DNA from 3 places in the Ihubacter massiliensis genome. Region 3 is predicted to be linked to each of the others. Evidence: riboswitches for the same ligand, from Rfam matches in the RefSeq annotation. Region 3 holds a riboswitch; each other region holds the start of a gene.
What was found. Region 3 has a riboswitch for thiamine pyrophosphate ahead of thiT (energy-coupled thiamine transporter ThiT). Riboswitches for the same ligand answer to the same signal wherever they lie in the genome.

Region 1 (4,358 bases), 2.0 Mb from region 3:
CCACAGCCACGCCGTCGATTCCCGTTCCCGAGAGCCTGCGAATATTTTCCCTGGTGATGCCGCCGATGGCACAGATGGGAATGGAAACTGCCTGGCGAATAGCTTTTACTGTATCATGGCTGACCGGATTGGCATCTTTTTTTGTAGAAGTATCAAAGACAGCTCCCACGCCCAGATAGTCGGCGCCGTTTTTTTCCGCCAGAACGGCCTGCTCCACAGTCTGAGCGGAAACGCCCAGGATCCGGTCATCTCCGATCAATTCCCGAACTGCGCCGGCCTGCATATCATGCTGACCCACATGAACGCCGTCAGCGCCGCATTTGACGGCAAGCGGCGCATTATCGTTGATAATAAAGGGAACGTGATACTGATGGCACAAGGTTTTTATTTTTACCGCTTCATCCAAAAAAGCATCCTCCGGCAGATCCTTTTCCCGCAGCTGCACACAAGTGACGCCGCCTTTGAGAGCCGCCTCCACCTGCTCATAGAGCGTTTGGCGGCCGGTCCAGGAGCGGTCGGTTACCGCATACAGGAGCATGGTTTTTTTATCGCACTTCATAGTTGGCACCCCTTTCTAACTCATCGCCGCTCAGGCAGTATACCGCATCGATGAGACGGCTGCGAAATGTACCGCTGCCTTCTCCTTCTTTCAGATGGGAATAGGCGATTTCGCCGCACAGACCCATGGCGCAGACGGCCGCCGCTGCCGCCGCAAGAGGCGTATCCCGATTGGCGGTCAGGTAAGCCGCCATCATGGCAGAGAGCATACAGCCGCTGCCGGTGATCCGGCTCAACATGGGATGACCGTTTCTGATAATGAAAGCTTGCTGCCGGTCGCAGACCAAATCAATGACCCCGGTGATGGCGATAACAGCGCCGGTCCGGGCAGAAAAATCCTGAGCAAAACGGATAGACTCATCCAGGTTGTCCTCGGTGATGGCATCGGCCAAATCGGCGTCAACTCCCCTGGTAGTGGCAGAACCCAGAGACAGAGCTTTGATCTCAGATACATTGCCGCGAATGGCAGTAAACGAGACTTGATCCAGCAGCTGTCCGGCCGTTTGGGTCCGCAGAGGTGAAGCCCCCGCGCCCACCGGATCCAGCAGCACCGGGCGGCCGCATTGATTGGCTTTCTTGCCTGCTGCCAGCATAGCCGGAATGGTGGATTGGTTCAAGGTTCCGATATTGATGTTCAATCCGCCGCAGATGGAGGTAATATCAGCGGCTTCCGCCGGATCGTCGGCCATAATGGGCGAACCGCCGCAGGCCAGCAGGATATTGGCGCAGTCGTTAACGGTTACATAGTTGGTAATATTATGTACAAGCGGCGCTTGGCTGCGTACATTTTCCAATTGTTCCTTTAGCATAAAGCAGCCCCTTTCCTATTCATCAAAGATGGAAACAAGTTCGCCATCCAGGATACGGTTCATATTTTTCACTGCGCAGAAGTTTCCGCACATGGTGCAGGTGTCCTCCTTTTCAGGAGAGGAGGAAGCCCGGTATTCTTTGGCCTTGACAGGATCGATGGCCAGGTCGAACATCTTGTCCCAATCCAGATCTTTTCTCGCCTGGCTCATTTGGTTGTCCCAATCCATAGCCCCGGGGATCCCTTTGGCAATGTCCGCAGAATGGGCGGCGATCCTGGCGGCAATGATTCCTTCTTTCACATCCTCCAGGGTGGGCAGCCGCAGGTGCTCCGCAGGAGTGACGTAACAGAGGAAAGCCGCGCCGCTGGCAGCTGCCAGCGCGCCTCCGATGGCAGAAGTGATGTGGTCATAGCCGGGAGCGACGTCGGTGACAATGGGCCCAAGCACATAGAAGGGCGCGCCATGGCACAATGTTTTTTGGATTTCCATATTGGCCGCGATTTGGTTCAGGGGCATGTGTCCGGGTCCCTCGATCATGATCTGTACATCCTTTTCCCAGGCCCGCAGGGTCAGCTCACCCAAGGCAATCAGCTCCTCGATCTGGCTGGCATCAGTACCGTCTGCCAGGCAGCCGGGCCTGCAGGCATCTCCCAGACTTAGGGTGATGTCGTACTCCCTGCAAATGTCCAAAAGCTCATCAAAACGTTCATAAAAGGGATTCTCCTTGCCGGTCATTTCCATCCAGGCAAAGATGATGGAGCCGCCCCGGGACACGATATTGGTCAGCCTCTTATTGCGCTTGAATTTATGCGCGGTTTCTTTGTTGATGCCGCAGTGAATGGTCAGAAAATCTACGCCGTCTTCTGCGTGCATACGGGCAATATCCAGCCACTCTTCAGTAGTGATCTCAATGAGAGGCTTATGATAATAGACCACGGCATCGTAAATGGGAACCGTTCCAATCATAGCCGGGCACGTTTCCGTCAAGCGGCGGCGGAACTTACGGGTATCCCCATAGGAACTCAGGTCCATGATCGCTTCTGCGCCCATGTCCACCGCGCTCTGTACTTTGGCTAATTCCATGTCCAGGTCGGTCATATCCCGGGATGTTCCCAGATTGACATTAATCTTCGTTTTCAGAGAAGAACCCAATCCGCTGGGAGATATGGCTTTATGGCGCTTGTTGCAGGGGATAATGGCCTTGCCCTCACTCATCAGCTTCATCAGCTGCTCGGCGGGAATGCCCTCCTTTTCAGCGACAATTTCCATTTCTCTGGTGAGAATGCCCTTGCGTGCGGCATCCATTTGCGTCGTGTAATGTTTCATATTAACTTCCTTTCCTTTCAGGGCAAGAAAAAACGGAGAACCCTGACTTTGGTATTCTCCGTAATGAAAACATAATCTTGCTTCTTCCTACGTTGGCATTACCCAAATCAGGTTTGAAGGGTCGAAGTTCGATTACTTCCTCTCAGCCTGCTTATACAAGCTCCCCTGAAATATTTCCTGTATTATATTATAAGAAAGGAGGGCTGTCAATCCATTTGCCGCTGCTTTTTAATTAATAAAAAAGAATTGTGAATCTATTGTGAATTTTCCAAGAAGGGCCTTGACGCAGGTAGCCGTTTTTCATATAATGAAGCTCAACTATTTTGAAGAAAGGAACCACCATGGACGACACCGATAGCAGCGACGCTGACCGATGTTACATTTCTAAAATAATAAAATCATTCATATGAAAAGAAAGGCATAACCTGCGCCTGTTTTACGGCGGTTCAGGCTGTGTCTTTTTGTGTTTCTGCTGATCAACGCCGGACGGCGTATCAGATAAATTATTTTTTATTAATGAAAGGAGTGATATTTCCTTATGGATCATCACAAACAGAAGCCTTGGCACGCGCAAACTATCTGTCAGGTATTTGAAACGTTCGATACTTCACAGGAAGGTCTGAGCGATGCTGAGGCGTTACAGAGATTAAACAAAAACGGGCGCAATGAATTGCGCGCAAATCCCCCGAAAAGCTTTGGTCAGATGCTGAAAGCGCAGATTGTCGATCCGATGATTTTGATTCTCATCGGTGCGGCCATATTTTCTGCGATTCTTGAGCAGTGGACCGAAGCCATCGTCATTTTTTCCATCGTCGTGATCAACGCATTGATTGGTATCGTACAGGAGAAAAAAGCCCAGTCGTCGCTGGAGGCCCTGCGAAACATGAGCTCGCCTACTGCCCGGGTACTGCGCCAGGGCGAGGAAAGTATTGTTCCAGCTGCCGAGCTGGTAACAGGCGATGTGGTTTTTCTCAGCGACGGCGATCTGGTACCGGCTGATATGAGACTGATTGATTCAGCCAATCTCAAGGCCCAGGAAGCCGCCCTCACCGGCGAGTCCCTGTCATCGGAAAAAGATGAGGATGCTGTTCTGCCGGAGGATTGTCCGCTGGGCGATCGCGCCAATATGGTGTATACCTCGGCGATGGTTACCTACGGACGAGGAACCGGAGTAGTCGTGGCTGCGGGAATGGACACGGAAGTGGGCCAGATTGCCCGAATGCTGGAAAATCAGGATGAACTGGATACGCCGCTGAAACAAAAATTGAATAAGGTGGGAAAAACCCTGACCATCATCGGACTGATTGTGTGCGTGCTGATTTTCGCCATCGGTGCCATCTATCACCGGCCCCTGATTCCTCAATTTCTGGTGGCCGTCTCTTTGGCGATCTCAATTATACCGGAAGGCCTGCCTGCTACGGCGACCATTGTAATGGCGCTGGGTGTTCAGAGAATGGCAAAGCAAAACGCATTGGTCCGAAAACTTCCGGCCGTTGAGACGCTGGGAAGCGCAAGTGTGATTTGCAGCGATAAAACGGGGACTTTGACTTTAAATAAAATGACCGTGACACAGATTGCTGCCAACGGCGATTTTGAAACGGGCGCTGCAACGCTGGCGGAGGACGCCGCTGACCAGCATCCAAGGGTTTACAAGGACATCGTCTA
Region 2 (4,358 bases), 2.0 Mb from region 3:
GATCGGCTATATGACCTATTGGGTGGAGTACAAAGTGCTCAATGAGGCGGACGGCCGGTTCGAGCTGGTCAACGCGTACGCGCACAGAACAAAGATAGAATTGGAGGCGGTCTGGAATGGCATCAAACAAGACACTGATCTGCAATAAATGCAAATGCGGCCTTGCGGAAATCGATACCCAGTTTACTTATCTGGATAAAAAGTTCCGTCACAAGGTGCTGCGGTGCCCTCAGTGCGGCCAGGTCTTTATTCCTGAAGATTTGGCCAAGGGCAAAATGGCACAGCTGGAAAAGTCTTTGGAAGAAAAATAAAGCGGTTCCCTCACAAACGTTATACGTGCTTCACGCTCATCTTCACAAGGTGAAGTCTTTCGAAGTATTGGAAATGCCAAGTATTCGATATTTTCTATACGATAGCAAAAGCTGCCTCGTCCGATTGACCGGATCCGCCAGGCAGCTTTTTAATGCACTCAAAAAACAAATTTTGTTTGACAAAAGCAGTGCTTTGTTATTATAATAGTTAGGTACCTAATTAAATGGATTGTAAGTCGAAACAAGAAACGAGGGATTATTTTTGAAACCAAATGATAAGGAAATTATCGAGCTCTTTTTTTATGTGGCAAAACTAAGCAAACATATTACTGACAATGACCATCGTTACTATATTGGACAATGGCGCTGCATGCTGCTTTTAGATTATATTGGAACAATCAATCAAAAGAAGCTGTCGGATGCTTTAAAAATCCGACCCGCTTCCTTAAGTGAACTGCTCTCCAAATTGGAAAAAAAAGGGTATATCGCCCGAATACCCTCTCAGGAAGATAAACGGAGCTTTCTCATTTCATTGACTGAATCCGGTAACAAACAAATAGCGTACTATCGCAAAAAACGAGAAGAGTCGCTAAACAGCATGTTAACGGTTCTGTCTGAGGAAGAAAAAAATCAATTTTATAAAATTCTGCTGAAATTGCAAGACTATTATAACCGAGGGAATGGTCATGAGTAATCATACAATCCTTACAAACAAAAAACGCACGCTGATTTTTGTGGATATTTTAATAACATGCATTGCCTCTTCTATGCTTGCTACGGCCCTAACAACCGCCCTTCCTCCGATTATGGCCGACTTTCACATCAGTGTAACTACAGGCCAGTGGCTGACAAGCGGATACTCCTTGGCTATGGGAATTATGATGCCTTTGACAGCCTTTCTGATTACCAGATTTCCGACGAAAAGACTGTATTTACTGGGGATACTATTCTTTATTGCCGGTTTGACTTGTTGTGTGATTGCCCGCTGGTTTCCTATTATGATGTTGGGGAGGGTCCTCCAAGCCTGCGGAAACGGGATACTTCTGTCTATGTCACAGGTAATCCTTCTGACCATTTATCCGCCGGAGAAAAGGGGTACTATCATGGGCTTATATGGCCTGTCGATCGGTGCCGCACCAGTAATTTCACCTACGTTGGCGGGAATTTTAGTTGATTCTTTCGGATGGAGAATGATCTTTTACATCTCAATCGGTATTATGCTGATCTCTCTGATTTTTGCAATCGGCGTTTTTGATAATGTTCTTGCTACTATGAAGCGAAAATTTGATGGATTCTCCTTTGTTCTCAGCGCTTTGGCTTTTGGAGGCATTACTCTGGGGATTGGCAATATAGGCAGCCGCAGCCCTACAGCCGCGCAAACCTACATGCCGCTGGTCATTGGGATCATTTCCGCAGCCTTTTTTGTTTACCGGCAGCTTCATATAAAAGAGCCTTTTTTAGAGCTGAGGATTTTAAAACAGAAACAATATGCCTTAAGTGTATTGGGAAGTATGTTGCTCTATCTGGTAATGATGGGATCATCGATTATTATTCCCCTTTATGTGCAGTCGATTATGGGTTATTCCGTGACGACCTCCGGCCTAGTAACTCTGCCCGGTTCTCTAGTAATGGCTGCGATCAGTCCTTTTGCCGGCATCATTTATGACCGGATCGGCATGAAAAAGTTATTTGTGGCAGGAGCGTTTTGTATGCTGCTCAGCAATATTGGGATGTTCTTTATTACAAAGGAAATGTCTATTTGGATCGCATCTTTTTATAATATGATGCGATGCGCCGCAATCGGCTGTTTGATGATGCCTCTGGTTACTTGGGGGATCAGCGGTATTCAGCCGGAGCTGACAGCCCACGGGACAGCATTAGTAAACTCTTTGCGGACAATTTCCGGAGCCATCGGAACTGCTGTTTTTGTAGGAATAATGACCATGGTAACCAATCATTCGATCGATCGCTATGGAGAAAATGCCGCTATACATGGACTAAATATGACCTTTTTGGCAATGTCTGCGGCAACTCTTATTTTAGTTTTCATCGCTGCATTTTTAGTAAAAGGAGGCAGAGCCCACACGGAAATCATCTCATAAATGGGATCGATTCGTGTATAATGGATGAACTATCCGTCATAATGCGTCCAATCTTGTCAATATAAAATTTTACAGTAAACAGACAAACGGATTGGCATGCGCATATTGTCTGTATTATAATACAGACAATATTTCAGGGGAGCTTGTATAAGCAGGCTGAGAGGAAGTAATCGAACTTCGACCCTTCAAACCTGATTTGGGTAATGCCAACGTAGGAAGAAGCAAGATTATGTTTTCATTACGGAGAATACCAAAGTCAGGATTCTCCGTTAGAGTGGCTGGATATTGCCCGTATGCACGCAGAGGACGGCGTTGATTTTCTGACCATTCACTGCGGCATCAACAAAGAAACCGCGCATAAATTCAAACGCAATAAGAGGCTGACCAATATCGTGTCCCGAGGCGGCTCCATCATCTTTGCCTGGATGGAAATGACCGGCAAGGAGAATCCCTTTTATGAACGTTTTGATGAGCTTTTGGGCATTTGCAGGGAGTACGACATCACCCTGAGTCTGGGAGATGCCTGCAGACCCGGCTGCCTGGCAGACGGTGCCGATGCCAGCCAGATCGAGGAACTGATTGCCTTGGGCGAGCTGACCCTGCGTGACTGGGAAAAGGATGTGCAGAGATGTCCGAGGAAGTGAAGGCCAAGGGCAAAATTGCACAGCTGGAAAAGTCTTTGGAAGAAAAATAAGGCAGCGGGGCTGGGGCCCGCGCCTTTCACAAAATGGATCAAAACAAGGCACACCGCGCATGCGATGTGCCCTTTTTATGAATTTAACCTTTTTTCAAACGTTTTATCCCCTTTCCTGCTTCCACCTGTAAAATAGACAGCAGCGACAATCCAACGACTGCCAGCCACTGATCCCCGGTCAGCAGTGTGAGTTTGAAGGCATTTTGCAATACCGGAACAAAGAGAATCGCCAGCATAAAGGCCAAGGATACAGCGAAAGAAACGACCAGCCATGGATTGAGGCCTTCCGCCCTTACCCAGATAGGCTCGGTATTGGAACGCTGATTAAAGGCCCTCAGCATCTGAGAAAAGGCCAGCACGCAGAACGCCATTGTCTGGCCGGCCGTATGGCCGCCGCTATTTGCGCCGATCCAATAAGCAATCAGCGTCATCCCGGCCACAAAGATTCCCTGAATCACCACTCTGCGTACCAGATCCTTTTCAAACAATGTACCCGATTTCACCGGCTGGTGCTCCATGATATGTTTGCTGGCCGGATCCACGCCCAGAGCTAGAGCCGGAAGGGTCGCCGTAGCCAGATTTACCCAAAGGATATGGAGAGCCAGCAGCGGCGAATTCCAGTTGAACACGGTTGCTATGAAAAGCGCCAGAATCTCTGCGATATTTCCTACCAGCAAAAATTGAATGACCTTCTGGATATTCCGATATACGCGTCGTCCCTCCTTGATGGCATAAGCGATGGTAGTAAAGCTGTCGTCCAGAAGGATCATGTCCGATGCGTCCTTCGCCGCGTCGGTACCGGTCATTCCCATGGCTACGCCTATATCGGCCGCTTTCAGAGCCGGAGAATCGTTGACTCCATCGCCAGTCATAGCAGCAATTTCCCCGTTACGCTTCAGGGATTGGATGATACGCAGTTTATCTGCAGGTGATACACGGGCAAAGACGGAGGTGTTTTTTACTGCCTCATCCAGATCTTTATCTGTCATGGAATTGAGCTCTTCTCCGGAGAGAACCAGATCTCCGCTCCGGTAAATATCCAGCTCCCTGGCAATGGCCATGGCCGTCACCTTATGGTCACCGGTGATCATAATTGTTCGGATTCCCGCGCTGCGGCAGGTACGAACGGATTCCCTGACTTCCTGTCTCGGCGGGTCGATCATTCCTACGGCTCCCAGAAAGATCATATCAAATTCCAAGTCTTGGTCATCCTGCTCCGGGACATCATCAAGGGGCTTCTTGGCAAATCCC
Region 3 (4,358 bases):
AGAGGACTTTTTCAAATTCTCCGTAAAAATCCACATGAAACAGATCGAAGGCGTTTGCAAAGGAAAGCAGCCAATTTCGTAAAGCTAAATAACGGTCTTTTACCAGGTCGAAGTCCGTTAGCTCCGGCCAGCCGGCTCTTGCTGCATCCGGATCAAAAGGGGGAGCCGTGCAGACAACCGGGATCATATTATTGTGGAACGCCTGATGAACCATGGCAAAGTAATTGGCCTGGGGTACTGTTTCCGAAACGCCGGAGATCAGATCGTTGAAACCTCCTGTGATGAACAGGTAGTTGGGCTTTTCATGTACGGCATCGGAACAGAAGCGGGCCAGCATTCCGCCGGTGGTATCACCACTGATGCCCTTATTGATAAAGGTGCTGCAGGGTGTGTTCAAAAGATATACCCAGTTTTCGTCCCGGTTGACGCCGAATCCCTGGGTAAAACTGTCGCCTAAACAAACGGTACGCATAAAAACCTCCTAAAGTAAAATACTTGCATAAACGGGTATGGTGATCAGGCTGACCAGAGTGGACAAGCTGACCAGGTTGGATGCATATTCGCCTTCCACATCATAAAATTGTGCCAGAATGGCCGTCTGAGCGTGGCAGGGAAGGGAAGCGCACAATATAAATACATGAAGCGGCAGACCGCTGATGCCAGCCAAGGTGAAAGCGCCCCAGGCCAGCAGAGGACTGATGATAAACTTACCAACCAGAATCAGCAGCTGATCGATGGTGATCTTAGCCATGCCCTTGGACAAAGAGAGCGCCAGATTGGCCCCGATTACCAGCAGGGAAAGTGGTACGCACAGATCCCCCAGATAGGAGAGGGCCGTTTCAAAAATAACCGGCAGCTTCAGCTCAAATCCGGCCAGCAGGCAGCCGATCATCACGCCAATCAGGCCGGGGCTGAAAATACGCCGAACGGAAAACGCCTTGAGGCTGGTCTGGTCCGAAGCCTGTGAAAGGGTCCAGGCCCCCAGGCTCCAGAAAAGCACAATCGTAACCAAATAAAAGGTGAATAAATAAGGCAGTCCGTCATGTCCAAAGATGATATTGATAATAGTCAGCCCGATAAACATGGAATTGTTGAAGGTAAAGGTAGTGTCAAAGACGGCTTTCTTCTTTTGGGGCAGGTTCATCAGACTCGAAAGCACCCTGCCCAGAAGATGCAAGAACAGCAAGCATGCTGTGATGATCAGCAGGTTGATCACGGATGAAGCCAGCATCTGAGGCGTAAACCGGTTTTCAATGCTGACTACGGCCAGGGCCGGCGCTGCAATTTGAACAACGACCGTCGAAAACACTTGATTGGTATTATCCGGCCACTTCTTTGTCTTTGTAAAATAAAAGCCTACTCCCAGCAAAAGAAATACTACCAGGACGCTTATGATTCCATTTATCAAAACGGTTACCTCTCTTTTTTGGTAAATCCATTATAGCCTTAGTTGGCGCACCAAATCAAGAGCGGGGAGCAAACATTGTACCATTGACAACGAAGGAAAGTCAGGCGTATAATAATAAAAACTTAACAAAATGCTAGGGGAGCTTTGGCTGAGAGGAGCCGCATGGGCGGCCATACCCTCAAGACCTGATCCGGATAATGCCGGCGCAGGCAAGCAATTTATTTCCGAAATCGGAAGAAATTTATTTCCGATTTGGAACAATTCTCAGTTCCCCTCCTGATGAAAAGGAGGATTTTTTATGTCATTACAAACATTTTTTGAGTCTGTTTCAGGCCAAGCAGCGGCGATCGCAATTATCGTTTTATTGTTTGCAGGGATTTTGATTTCCGGCAAAGGGAAAAAACCGGATACCAAAGCGATGGTGGCCTCTGCGCTTTTAGTGGCATTGGCCGTGGTCCTAAAACAGGTAAAGCTGTTTCCCATGCCTCAGGGCGGCGATGTGTCGGCCTTCGGCATGCTGCCGATCGCTCTGTGCGCCTACTTTTTCGGCGTTCGAAGGGGTGTGATGGCTGGGATGTGTGTGGGGCTAGTGGATTTGATTTTCAGCCCCTATGTCATTCACCCTGTGCAGCTATTACTGGATTATCCACTGGCTTTTGGCGCCATCGGCCTTGCCGGTATTCTGCGAAACAAAAAGGGCGGCCTGATCGGAGGATATCTGCTGGGTGTGCTGGGACGTTACATATGCTCCGCGCTTTCAGGCATTATCTTTTTCGGCGCGTATGTGCCGGAGGGGTTCAATGCGGTAACCTGGTCCTGCTGGTATAATTTCGCCTATCTGGGAGCGGAAGCGGCTATCACCGTAGCCTTACTGGCCATACCGCCGTTGAGACGAAGCCTGCAGGGCTTGAAAAAACAGTTCTTGTTAAGCTAATGAAATTTTGGAAGTAAAAAAAGTGTGCATGACGGGAGCATAGCTCCCTATGCACACATGTCGGCCGCAGGGGCCGACGCTTCGCAATGTACTTTCTTTGAAACTCCGTCAATATCGATTGCATCGATATTTCCTGCGTTATAAAAAGGCGGGGCTATCGCGCGGCCCCGCATCTCAGAAAGTGTTTTTATAGTTTTAATAATTTTTTAGCATTGTTGTAAAAGACATCTTCCAGCTGCTTGTCGGAAAGTCCGCTGACAATCGTTCGCTGCATTTCCACGGTAGGATGGTGGAAGGGCGCGTCCAGTCCCCACATAATGCGACTGCTTCCGACTTTTTCATAGCCTTCTTTGATCTTGGTATGCATGGGCATCCCGGAGGTTTCCAGATACAGGTTGGAATACTTTTTCGCCATATCGATGGCCGACTGGACATACATGCCGTTGCCGTGTCCCATATGGATCATGACTATGGGCAGATCGGGATAAAAATCCGCTAGCTGTGCTACGCTCCAGGGCAGGGAATAAGGCGGGTGTCCGGTGTGGATCATAAGGGGAATCTCCAGCTCCATAGCCAGCTCAGCGATGGGAAATACGCATTCGTCGTTGGGCAGATAGCTGTGCATCAGAGGGTGCAGTTTGATCGCTTTAAAGCCATGGCTTGCAACAGCATCCCTGATTTGTCCCAGAGGATCTGTATCGTTTGGATTTACCCAGGCAGCGCCGACAAAGCGGTCGGGATACTTGTCCACCGCGTCCAGGCTTTCTTTGATGGGATATGTACAAATAACGGTTTTTTCCACGTTATATTCATCCATTTGCGCAATCAGCTCTTCCGGTGTGATTCCAACATTCGACCAGCCACCGAAATATCCGATATGGCTGTGGGCATCGATTTTCTTAAAGCTTTTCATACGTTCTAACATGTTTCTGCTCCTTTTCCGTCCGTGGTGTAAATAAAATGCCTTTTGAGGCTGGTTTTCTGCAGCGCTTCTGTGATTACGAAAGCGATGATAATGCCGGAAACCGCCTGGAATGTCAGCCCGGGAACAGCGGCAATGGCAGCAGCTTTCCCAAAGAGCGCGTACCAGAAAATGACGTAACCGATTCCCTGGGTCAATCCGCCGGTCACGGCTGCCACGATCCACAAGCTTCTTCCTTTCAGCCCAAAGACATGGTGCTTGATCATCGCGCCCATCACCAGAGCCATTAAGACTTTACAAATCAGCGTTGGGAGAGCCCAAATCGTGTATCCGCTGACAATATCAGCAATGGCCGCACCCAGCCCGCCCGCTACGGCGCCCCGCTTGCCGCCCAGCATGAGGACGGAAAGGAAGATCATGGAATCTCCGATATGGGCATAACCGAAGGGCCCCGGAAACTTAATAATGAATACGCCGAAGAAGACAATCGCGATGAACAGCGCTATCTCGCACAAATTTTTTACTCGTTCTGTTTGTCTCATTTTTTTCCTCCAAGTTCTTTTCTGTTAACAGCATACTACTGGTCTGTATTTATGAAAAGAGACAAAAATGATAATTTTTATAAGAACAGATTTGAAAAATAAAAGGGAGGATGGCAGGCCTGAAATCTTCAAATATCCGCATTTTTGTTTCGTTTGACAAAATTCGACCTCTGAAAGCTTAAAAAATTGCACTAATTTCGGCAAAAGCCGCGAAACTAGTGCAATCCCAGACAATCGTACAATTCCTTAAATACAGTTTTCAGCTATTCATACAATACAGATGCTGCTAATCTTCAGAAAGTACAATTAATAGAGTTCCAGTTTGTACGGATATACGGACCGTGTCTTCCTGATATTCATTGCTGACCCCCAGGGGGAAGGTTCGGGAGAGCGTATAATCCGTCAAAGGATATTTGGCTCCGGAAATCGTGACGCCTTCACACACATCAGACAAGGCGAACAAAGACACATGCTGCCCCTGTTTTTCCGACAATTCAAGACCCCCGTTTTTCAAGACTGTACAGTAATTCTTCTTATCTTTTATAGCAATGC

Region 1: it holds a riboswitch for thiamine pyrophosphate, as region 3 does, so the genes downstream of both, thiC (phosphomethylpyrimidine synthase ThiC) here and thiT (energy-coupled thiamine transporter ThiT) in region 3, are expected to answer to the same signal.
Region 2: it holds a riboswitch for thiamine pyrophosphate, as region 3 does, so the genes downstream of both, NIA71_RS12180 (phosphomethylpyrimidine synthase ThiC) here and thiT (energy-coupled thiamine transporter ThiT) in region 3, are expected to answer to the same signal.

Annotation. Positions count from the first base shown of each region.
Region 1 is NZ_JAMXVH010000001.1:2,615,855-2,620,212, reverse strand. Features, by position in the region: gene thiE (thiamine phosphate synthase) at 1-559, opposite strand, end outside; gene thiM (hydroxyethylthiazole kinase) at 546-1,367, opposite strand; gene thiC (phosphomethylpyrimidine synthase ThiC) at 1,383-2,693, opposite strand; TPP riboswitch at 2,761-2,870, opposite strand; gene NIA71_RS12185 (cation-translocating P-type ATPase) at 3,232-4,358, shown strand, end outside.
Region 2 is NZ_JAMXVH010000001.1:2,611,137-2,615,494, forward strand. Features, by position in the region: gene NIA71_RS12160 (pyridine nucleotide-disulfide oxidoreductase/dicluster-binding protein) at 1-148, shown strand, start outside; gene NIA71_RS12165 (DVU_1557 family redox protein) at 117-311, shown strand; gene NIA71_RS12170 (MarR family winged helix-turn-helix transcriptional regulator) at 574-1,005, shown strand; gene NIA71_RS12175 (MDR family MFS transporter) at 998-2,413, shown strand; TPP riboswitch at 2,539-2,648, shown strand; partial or broken gene NIA71_RS12180 (phosphomethylpyrimidine synthase ThiC) at 2,686-3,039, shown strand; gene NIA71_RS12185 (cation-translocating P-type ATPase) at 3,191-4,358, opposite strand, start outside.
Region 3 is NZ_JAMXVH010000001.1:584,834-589,191, forward strand. Features, by position in the region: gene NIA71_RS02605 (GDSL-type esterase/lipase family protein) at 1-472, opposite strand, end outside; gene NIA71_RS02610 (AEC family transporter) at 482-1,408, opposite strand; TPP riboswitch at 1,534-1,637, shown strand; gene thiT (energy-coupled thiamine transporter ThiT) at 1,707-2,342, shown strand; gene NIA71_RS02620 (amidohydrolase family protein) at 2,530-3,267, opposite strand; gene NIA71_RS02625 (ECF transporter S component) at 3,261-3,806, opposite strand; gene NIA71_RS02630 (thiamine diphosphokinase) at 4,093-4,358, opposite strand, start outside.